Regions from separate parts of the Nocardia sp. CY15 genome, predicted to be linked through region 2. Evidence: riboswitches for the same ligand, from Rfam matches in the RefSeq annotation. Region 2 holds a riboswitch; the other holds the start of a gene.
What was found. Region 2 has a riboswitch for cobalamin ahead of GVY39_RS20755 (iron ABC transporter permease). Riboswitches for the same ligand answer to the same signal wherever they lie in the genome.
Positions count from the first base shown of each region.

Region 1: linked by a shared signal. The riboswitch ahead of GVY39_RS14815 (CbtB-domain containing protein) and the one ahead of GVY39_RS20755 (iron ABC transporter permease) in region 2 are both predicted to bind cobalamin.

Region 1 is NZ_VUOT01000010.1:109,000-114,188, reverse strand. It holds gene GVY39_RS14830 (OsmC family peroxiredoxin) at 97-537, shown strand; gene GVY39_RS14825 (hypothetical protein) at 606-1,088, opposite strand; gene GVY39_RS14820 (CbtA family protein) at 1,124-1,915, opposite strand; gene GVY39_RS14815 (CbtB-domain containing protein) at 1,906-2,100, opposite strand; cobalamin riboswitch at 2,131-2,283, opposite strand; gene mhuD (mycobilin-forming heme oxygenase MhuD) at 2,364-2,678, opposite strand; gene GVY39_RS14805 (alpha/beta fold hydrolase) at 2,737-3,483, shown strand; gene GVY39_RS14800 (A/G-specific adenine glycosylase) at 3,554-4,471, opposite strand; gene GVY39_RS14795 (carbonic anhydrase) at 4,562-5,185, shown strand.
Region 2 is NZ_VUOT01000019.1:107,354-112,542, reverse strand. It holds gene GVY39_RS20765 (TIR domain-containing protein) at 1-555, shown strand, start outside; gene GVY39_RS20760 (choice-of-anchor K domain-containing protein) at 1,449-2,009, shown strand; cobalamin riboswitch at 2,243-2,462, shown strand; gene GVY39_RS20755 (iron ABC transporter permease) at 2,572-3,624, shown strand; gene GVY39_RS20750 (ABC transporter ATP-binding protein) at 3,624-4,394, shown strand; gene GVY39_RS20745 (ABC transporter substrate-binding protein) at 4,395-5,189, shown strand, end outside.

The DNA of each region.
Region 1 (5,189 bases), on a different contig from region 2:
CGACGCGCGAGTGATCGGCGAACCGGTAGGCCGGGGCGAGGCGGCCGGGGTAGGTTCGTGCTGAATCGTCAAACGATCATCGGCGAAAGGACCGTGATGCCCACACGTACCGCGCGTACTGCCTGGACCGGCACCCTGCAGGAGGGTTCGGGACAGGTCGAACTGGCCAGTTCGGGGGTCGGAAAGTACGACGTGTCGTTCCCCAAGCGTTCCGCGGAGGAGGCCGACGGCACCACCAGCCCGGAGGAGCTGATCGCGGCCGCGCACTCCTCCTGCTACGCGATGGCGCTCTCGGCGCAGATCGGCAATGCCGGTGGCACCCCGGAAAGCTTGGACGTCACGGCCGACGTGACGCTCGGCCCCGACCCGGCGGGCGGCTTCCGGATCACCGGGATCAAGTTGACCGTCCGCGGTCGCGTCTCCGGCATCGACGCCGACGCCTTCCAAGCCGCCGCCGAGGCCGCAAAGGCGGGGTGCCCGATCAGCAAGGCACTGGCCGGGGTCGACCACATCACCCTCGACGCCGCTCTCGACTAGTTCTCGCACCACCGCTTCGTGCCCCGCGCCTTCGGTCGGAGGAGCGGGGCACGAACGCGTGAGGGGAGTCAGCGCTTGCGGAAGTAGCGGCGGGCCGGGCGGGTGTAGAGGGCGGGTACGGCGATCAGCACCGCGATGACGTGGACGCTGCGGAGACTCGCGAGCGGCACGGACGCCGGTGACGCGTCCCGGAAGAGGTCGCGCAGTTCGTTGGCGGACATGGCCGCGGCAAGCGGTTCGACGATCAGTGACAACAGGCCGAATACGCCGATGCCGACGGCGATCAGCAGGCGGGCCCAGCGGTCGCCGCGGGTCATGCGCACCGCCACGACCAGCACCAGAAGGTAGATCGCCGTGCGCACCGCCAGTCCGGCGGCAATGGTCGTCCGGTCGGTTTCGGGGAAAGCGAGCGCGGCCCGCACGACGGCTTCGGCGATGCCCGCCGCCAAGGCGACCGCCAAGGCGGCGAACGCGACGCGAACGGGGCGCGGTGGCGCAGCGGGGTGGTCACGCGACGATGCGGGCCAGACGGAAAAGGCGGTGCCGGTCATGGGGCCGACACTGCCTCAGCGTTTCCGGACGCGAATCACTCCGCGGTAGCGACGGCTGCCCCTACGGCGGTATCGGTGCGCGTAGCGAACTCGGTGAGGGCCGCGAAGCCCAAGGCCAAGCAGGCCCACAGCGTCGCCGTCTCGGCCAGTGACGCCACCCGGAACTGCCACAGCAGGGTGGCCGGGAAGTCCGCGCCCACCTCGTTCACACCGGGAAGCAGGACATAGCCGAGCGCGGTCACCAGCACGAACGCCGCGACGCCGCCGATCAGCCGGAACGTGGGAAGTTGGGCGCGCAGCGCGGTGAACACCGCCACCGCCGTGCCGACCGCCACGATCCCCAGCAGCACCGCCGCCAGCCACAACAGGGTGCGCTCGTCGACGGTGTCCGGATCGCCCACCGCGGGCGGGTTCGCCGGGTACTTGAAGAACGGGACCGCGACGATCGCGGCCCATCCCGCCAGACCGAGCAGCAACGTGAGCCGCGGCCCGGACAGCGTGGTGTAGCGCCGCGCGAAATGTGCGACAGAGGCGAAGACGGCGCCGAGCGCGACCCCGGCCAGTCCGAGCGCGAGGAATTGGCCGAACTTCTGGCCGCCGCGGCTCACCAGCGGTTCTTCCTCGTCACCGTGGGAATGCCCGCCCGGGGATTCGGCATGCTCGCCGTGTGTGTGCCCGGCGGCGGAACCCGCTTCCTCGATGGCGATGGCGGCGTCGAGTTTTGGTTCGCCGACGAAGTAACCGACTGTCGCGGCCAGCAGTCCGGCGATGAGGCCGGCCAGCAGGCCACGAAGCAGCAGTGTTCGGAGCGAACCGATCAGTGGCACGGAAGCCCCAGCAGGTGGCGTCCGTCGTGCATCAGCTCGTGCAAATACATCCCGCTGCGCGAGATGAGGCCCTGGTCGAATCCGACCAGGTAGAGCGTGAGCAGTGCGAGAAGAACGACACCGACCGTGACGAGCACGGTGGCCAGGGAGTCGGTTGCCCGGCTGGGTGAATGCGCGATGGCCATTCGAGTCCTCCTTGGGATACGCGTCCCGTCGGGTGGTGGGCGCGACGGTGCCGGTGTCTGGCTTTCCGGCACCGGACTCGGTGCATGGAACACAGTGGCGCGACCGCTCCGGAATCTCACCGGAATTACCGCATCACCCTCGCGTTTGTCCTTCGAACTGTGACATCTCACCGACCTCGGCGTCAACAGTGTCCGGCACGGGCGTACCACGGTGCCGGGCGAGTCGCCGGGCAGGCGGACCTGCCCGGCACCGAGTATTCGGCTCAGTCCGCCGGATTCGCGTCCACGTCCAGCACGACCTCGAACTCGAGCAGGGACGCGCCCGTCGAGACCGGCTTCTGGCGCTCGCCCGCGTGCGCCTCGCGGGCGGGCCCGTCCCGCCAGGCCGCGAAGGACTCTTCCGAATCCCACTGGGTCACAACGAAGTACCGCTTCTCACCGGCGACCGGGCGCAGCAGCTGGAAGCCGAGGAAGCCGGGTGAGCCCTCGACCGCGTGCGCACGGTGGGCGAACCTCTTCTCCAGCTCGGGGCCGGCGCCCTCGGGAACCTCGATCGCGTTGATCTTCACAACAGCCATGCGTCCAAGCTAGCGGCTGACGCCCAGCAGATGCTCGGTGCCTCGTATTGTCGAACCGATGTTGCACGACGAAGGCGGAGCAGGCGCGCCGATCCTGCTGCTGCACGGACTGATGGGCAGCGCCCGCACTTGGCGCGATCACCTGGGCTGGCTGCGCGAATACGGTCACGTCTACACCTTCGACGCCGCCGGGCACGGCAGGGCGGCGCCTGCGGAACTGACGACCGAGGCATTCGTCGCCGACCTCGCCGCGGGCACCGCCGCGATCACCGAGCCGATGGTGGTGATCGGACATTCGATGGGCGCGCTGCACGGCTGGGTGTTCGCCGCGACGCACCCGGACCGGGTCCGGGCGCTGGTGATCGAGGACATCGCGCCGGATTTCACCGGACGCACCGCCGCCGGATGGGCGGCGATGATCGAGGCGTGGCCGCAGCCGTTTCCCGACGACGAGGCCGTGCTGGCCTTCTTCGGCCCGGTCGCCGGGCGGTACTTCCTGAACTCGTTCCAGCGCGGGCCGCGGGGATACCGGCTGCACGGTTCGGTCGCGACCTTCCGCGACATCTCCGAGGAGTGGGGTACGCGCGACTTCTGGCCGCAATGGCATGCGGTGCGAGTGCCCGCCTTGCTGCTGGAAGGCGAGCACAGCATCACTCCGCCGGGACAGATGCGGCAGATGGTCGCCGCGCATCCAGGCGCCGACTACGTCCTGGTCCTCGGCGCGGGACACCTCGTGCACGACGACCAACCGGAGTTCTACCGGGCCGAGGTCGAGCGGTTCCTGCGGCGCGTGCTCGGCGGCTAGGGGCGAAGCGACCGGCGACGAGTAGTTCGGCCGCGGGGCTGCGGCCGAACCGCTCGCGGGCGGTTCCAGCTCAGCTGTTCGCCACGGGGGTGCCGCCCTCGCCCGCCAAGGCGAACAAGCCGTCGGGCGTCTGTTCGATCAGGCCGTCCACCAGCAACGAGTCCAGCGCGCGGTCGCGCTGGCCCGGGTCGCGAGTCCAGGCCAGGTCCAGACGCATCCGCTCCACCGGTCCGGTGGCGTGGCGCAGGACGTCCAGCAGGCGACCGCGTGCTTGGCGGTCGGTGCCCTCGTATTTCTGGGTGCGGCGGACCACCTCGCTCACCGGTCTGCCAGCGGTGACCCACGCGCAGCTCAGCAGCGGGCAGCGCGAGCAATCGGGGGTGCGGGCGGTGCACACGGTCGCGCCCAGTTCCATCAGGGCCGCGGAGAACACGGCGGCGCGGTCGACCTGGAGCGGCAGCAGCGCTTCGGTTTCCGGCAGGTCCCGGGAGGACGGGTTGCCCGCTTCCGCGCGGCCGTGCACCGCCCTGGCAACCACACGGCGGACGTTGGTGTCCACCACCGGAACCCGTTGACCATAGGCGAAACAGGCGACGGCGCGCGCGGTGTAAGCGCCGATCCCCGGCAGACCGAGCAGCACGTCCACGTCGGCGGGCACTTCGTCACCGTGCTCGGCCGCCAGTACCGTGGCGCACTCGTGCAGCCGCAGCGCTCGACGCGGATAGCCCAGCTTGCCCCAGGCGCGCAGCACCTCGGCCTGTGCGGAGGCGGCCATCGCCGAGGGGACCGGCCAGCGCGCCACCCACTCCCGCCAGATCGGTTCGACCCGCACGACCGGGGTCTGCTGCAGCATGATCTCGCTCATCAGGATCTGCCACGCGGTGACGCCGGGCCGCCGCCACGGCAGATCACGCGCGGTCTCCCCGTACCAGTCCAGCAACGTGTCCGCGTCGATGCCCTTCGGCACGCCCTTCCGCACTGCCCTCACTATCCCTGTCCTACTGCCGCCAGGCGGTATTTGCCCACCTGTAACCAATCGAACTCGCTGGTAACGCAAGTGTTGTGCACAATGGTCGGTATGCCGGATTCCAACCCGATCAGTGCCTGGAAGTCCTTGCGTGAAGGCAACGAGCGTTTCGTCAGCGGTGCGCTGCTGCATCCTAGCCAGGGTGCCGCGCACCGGGCCAAGCTCGTCAGCGGCCAGCATCCGCAAGCGATCTTGTTCGGTTGCGGCGACTCCAGGGTCGCCGCCGAATTGATCTTCGACCAGGGCCTCGGCGACATGTTCGTGGTGCGCACCGCGGGCCATGTGGTCGACAGCTCGGTCCTCGGTTCGATCGAATACGGGGTGCAGGTGCTCAACGTGCCGCTCATCGTAGTGCTCGGGCACGACAGTTGCGGAGCCGTGAAGGCCACCATCGACGCGCTGGACGGCGGCGAGGTGCCGGGCGGGTTCATCCGCAGCGTGGTCGAGCGGGTCACGCCGTCCATTCTGATCGGACGACGCGAAGGCCTGTCCACCGTCGACGAGATCGAGGCCAGGCACGTCGTGGAGACCAGCCGCCTGCTCATGCAGCGGTCGATGATCATCTCCCAGGCGGTGGCGACCGGTGAGTGCGCCATCGCCTCCGTCACCTACAAGCTGGCCGAGGGCAAAGTGCAGTTGCACCGCGTCGTGGGCAACATCGGCGAGGAGGTCTGACCGG
Region 2 (5,189 bases):
GACGACGACCGCGGCCGCATCCTCTGGCGCGACGAAGCAGGACGACTGCAGATCACCGGATGGGACGGCGATTCCTCCGACGTCCGCACCACGCCCGCACCCGTGGAGGTCAGCAGGCCGGGCGCGCGCGTCTCGGTGTCGGACTCGCTGATCGCGGGAATCGCCGAAGGCGAGGGGCTGCTGCGCATCTACCGGTCCGCCTCCGGCGGCTGGCAACAGCAGACGACTATTCCCGTGACAGTGCAACGTATCGTCGGCCTCGCCCTGGCCGATCACGGCACCCTCGCAGTCGTGGTGGCCGAGGATTCGACCTTCGAGATCTTCGACATCGCGACCGGTCGCCGCCTCATGACCAGTCGCCAATCAATAGACACCACCATGCATCCGCAAAGAATCGCGCTGTACGAATCGGATGGCTTCATCACCATCCTGCTGTATCGAAAGGATGAGTTGACTTCGCAGCGCGCCGTCGAGATCCCGATCACGGTTCCGCTGCTGATCGACCAGCTGTGTACCGCGTACTCGGCGCCTGCTTGCTCCGGTGCTGGAGGGTGAGGATGAACTCCGACATAGACGTCTTCCTGTCCTACGCGCGCAAGGCAGATGAGGACATCGCTCCCGCACTGCAACAAGGCCTGGAGACGCCCGGCCAAACCATGGAGCAGCGCCCCGCGGGTATTCCGCGACCGTACCGAGCCCTCCGCCCGCACTATCTGACCAGCTTTCGCCGACCTCGTGAGTCTTGTTCGCGCCACCGCAACGGGCGTCAGTCGCGGTATATCGCTACGTGAGCGCCGGCGGCGGTTCCGATGCTGAAAGGACCTGCACACGCGGCCGCGCCATGACCTGATGGACTGAACGAACCGCTCCATGAGCCGCTGTAAGGACCGAAGGCCATCAACGGGAAGGCATTCGGCACACCGTGCAAGCCGAAGCAGTCGACGATCAGGGCGTACTCCCTGCCGGCCGGGGCGTCGTGATCATGACATGTCGCCGTCGCACTGGTCAGCTCCCGCGTGATGACGCAGTCCTGTGGCGCGGCCTGAGCCGTCCCGGAACCGGCTACCGCCGCAACGCCCAGACCCAGCACCGCGGCGGCCGCAACTCGTGCGGTGGCGACTATCGGTCTTCTCATTCGAATCCCTCTCGGTGGAGATCGCTCCAAGCGTGGTCCGGCGACTTTCGGTTTCCTGCACGAGGTTGTTACGACGGACCGACTCGCCGACTACCGCGATCAGGGCCGGACCGGTCGCAGCGCAGGATGTGGGTCCAGACCGTTGCCCGGCGGACGGGCAACGGGACGTTGCGGGTCGGTTGCCTTGCCTGCCGACGAGTAGCGTTGACTCGCAGACGATTTCGATGACAAGTTGCCTCCGTGGAGGGATGATGGAGTCTCGTTGGATAGACAGATCATCCGGTGAGATCCGGGTCCAGGGAGGGTTTCTGTCGTGGGCAAAGTCAGCACCAAAGGGGAATGGACGCGTGTCAGCGTCGACGAGACACAGTTCGAAGGTCTGAGAAAACCTGGCGTCGCATCCAGCAGCGGCATCAGATCCAGCATCAGGTGGGGCAGCGCGCAGGACAGCGAGAAGAGCGGTTATGACTTCACGGGTCTCACCGACGTCGATGCCCGCCTGGACGGCAAGGATTTCAATCTCGGCATCTTCGCGCACTACAACCGCCGAATCCACCTCGAGCACACGCAGTTCCGGGTGTACCTGAAGGTCACGGTGGACTTCCAGGACGAGGGGTTCGACCACACCTTCACACTGCGTTTCCGCCATAACGAGACGGCCAACCAGCCTGGCGACGTGTCCGACGTGGTCAAACTGCCCGTAGTCCACGAGAACGACATCGTGTACATCGACGACACCGAATACAAGGTGTCGATCACGGGTTTCTTGGATCAGACCGGGCAGGTGATCCCGCAGTTCCAGAATCCCGAGGGCAGAACCAAAAGAGTCTGGCTCGTTGCCCGGTTCGAGCCGACGGATGAGCCGGGCTCCTGACCCCAGCACCGATCCCGCCGACGCAGGACCTCACCGCCGTGCGGCGAAAACAGGCACGGCGGTCCGGCTCAGCAGGGGCTACGAGCGCGTGAACCGGCCCGCCATTCTCGCGCGCAGCGACCGGACACGGGTAGCCGAGCACCCGACCGGAGTTCGGATGCACAGCCCAGCGCCCGCGGCGCGCGCTCCGGGCCGGTAATCGAGGCGACGGCGTCCCGCGGGCGGCTCGAATGCTACTGTGACCGAGCGCTGGTTGCCGCTCGTCCCCCGGACGGGCGGCTCGTAAGAGGGAATCCGGTGGGAATCCGGAGCTGCCCCGCAGCGGTATGTGGAAACGACCGCGGTCATCAGCACTGGGCTCCGAGCCCGGGAAGCGACCGCCAGTAGGCGAGGCCGAAGGTTCCGGTGTCACGTCCACGAGCCCGAAGACCTGCCCGCGTGGCCGAGCCGATGGCGCGGCCTTCTGTCGACTCCGAGGGAGCGGTTGACGAGGTATGGGTCCTGTGGTGCTCGCCTGCCCGCGCACATCCGATTTCGAGACGGTGTGGGTAGAGCTGGACCGATGAGAAGTGTCGAGAGGCGCCGGCTGTCGGTCGCCGTGCTGGTCCCCAGCCTGATCACGGCGCTGGCAGTGGCCTGCGTGCTCGCTCTGGCGCTGGGCGCGGCTCATATCCCCTGGCGTGACACGGTCTGGTTCCTCTGGGCCGAACTCACCGGCGGGACGGTGGTCGCCGCCGACGTCGCCAACTATCGGATCGTCGTCGATTCCCGGCTGCCCCGCGTACTCTTGGCGGCCCTGGTCGGAGCCGGTCTCGGCGGGGTCGGACTGCTCGTACAGGCTATGGTCCGCAACGCGCTCGCCGACCCATACGTCCTCGGGATCTCCTCGGGTGCGTCGGTGGGCGCTACCGCAGTCGTACTCTTCGGGGTCTTCGGCGCGCTCGGTATCTACGCGCTGTCGACCGCCGCCTTCGCCGGGGCGCTGGGCGCCACGGTGCTCGTCTATCTGATGGCGCGTTCGGCCTCTGGGCTGGTGCCGCTGCGCCTGGTGCTCACCGGTACCGCCATCGGCTACGGCTTCTCCGCGGCGACGACGGTGCTGGTATTCCTTGCCCCGCACGGGGATGCCGCCCGTTCCGTGATGTTCTGGCTGCTCGGGAGTCTGGCCGGGACAACCTGGCGAATGGTGCCACTGGTCGCCGGGGTTGCGGCGATCGGACTGGCGGTCATCGCCGTGTACGCGCGACACCTCGACGCACTGTCGATGGGAGACGAGGTCGGCGCCGCTCTCGGGATGAACGCCTCCCGGTTCCGGCTGCTCCTGTTCGTCGTCTCCGCCGCGATGACGGGATGTTTCGTTGCGGTTTGCGGGGCGATCGGCTTCGTCGGACTGGTGGTTCCGCATATCGCCAGACTGCTGGTGGGCGCCGGCCACCGGCGCCTCACCATCGTGACACCGCTACTGGGCGCCGTGTTCCTGGTGACCGCGGACCTGTTGGCGCGGACACTCTTACCACCGCAGGAGTTACCCCTGGGCGCGATCACCGCGGCGGTGGGGGTTCCCGTGTTCGTTCTGTTGATGCGACGCCGCGGCGCACTGGTGGAGCACGGCTGATGCGGGTCGACTACGAGAATGTCACGGTCGAGTTCGACGGCACGACGGTCGTCGAGGCGGTGACCTTGGCCGCCGCGCCAGGAGAGTTCATCGGCATCGTGGGCCCGAACGGCAGCGGTAAGTCCACCCTGCTGCGTTGCCTCTACCGCGCACTGTCGCCGACGACGGGACGAGTCCTGGTCGGCAGTACGGATATCGCGGCGATCAGCATGCGCGAGAACGCCCGTCAGGTAGCGGCGCTCACCCAGGATACGACTACTCCGTTCGACTTCACCGCCGCCGAGGTCGTCGCCACCGGACGACTACCGCATACCGCGCTGCTGCGGGGCACGCACCGACGCGACCGGGGGATCTGTTCCGCGGCGATGGCGACGGCCGATATCGGGCATCTCGCGTCGCGCGGATTCCTGTCGCTGTCGGGCGGTGAGCGCCAGCGTGTTCTGATCGCGCGGGCGCTTGCCCAGCAGCCGCGCGTTCTGGTCCTGGACGAGCCGACCAATCACCTCGATGTCCATCACCAGTACAGCGTTCTGTCCGCGGCGCGAGATCTGGGCATCACCGTGGTGGCGGCGCTGCACGACCTCAATCTGGCCGCCCAGCACTGCGACCGGATCTTCGTCCTGCACGCGGGCCGGCTCGTGTGTTCGGGCCCCCCGAACGAGGTGATCACCACCGAGGTGATCACCCGTTGGTTCTCGATCGGCGGCCATATCGTCAGCCACCCCCGGCTGGGCGTCCCGCAGATCATCTTCGACCAGAAGGAACGATAGATGAGGTCATCCCCGGTGATCACGGCAATTGCTGTCACGTGCGTACTCGTCACGGCAGCTTGCGGCGCCGAGGTGCAGCAGGCCCCGAGGAACGTGAGCGGTCAGTCGGTGACGGTCACCAACTGCGGCGCTCCGCTCACCGTCGACGGTGTCCCCGAGCGGGTGATCACCAACGACACGGGGATCACCGAGATGATGTTGGCCCTCGGTTTGGCCGATCGGCTGGTCGGCTACACCAGCTACCCCGGTAAGGAACGCGACATCGCCACCTCACCGTGGCAGGCCGACTTCGAACGCGTGCCGCCGCTCGGTGACGCCTTCACCCGCGAAGTCGTCCAGGCCGCCGCCCCCGATTTCGTCTTCGCCGGCTGGAACTACGGATTCAAGGAGTCCACGGGTATGACCCCGGAATGGGTGCGGTCGATCGGGGCGGTGCCGTACCAGTTGACCGAGGCATGCCGACAGCCCGGAACGAATCGCCGCGGGGTTATGGAACCGCTCGACGCCCTGTACACAGACCTGACCAACCTGGGCGAGATCTTCGATGTGCGCGAGAAGGCGGGCGAACTGGTCTCCCGATACCAGGAACAGGTCGCCGTAGCCGCCGACAGTGCACCGGCCGGACAGCAACCGGTCCGGGTCTTCCTGTTCGACAGCGCGACACCGGAACCGTTCACCTCGGGCCGTACCGCCGCACCGTCGCAGATCATCCGCGAAGCGGGTGGCGCCAATATCTTCGACGATTTGAACGATTCGTGGACCACGACCTCGTGGGAGGCCGCGGCACAGCGGGAT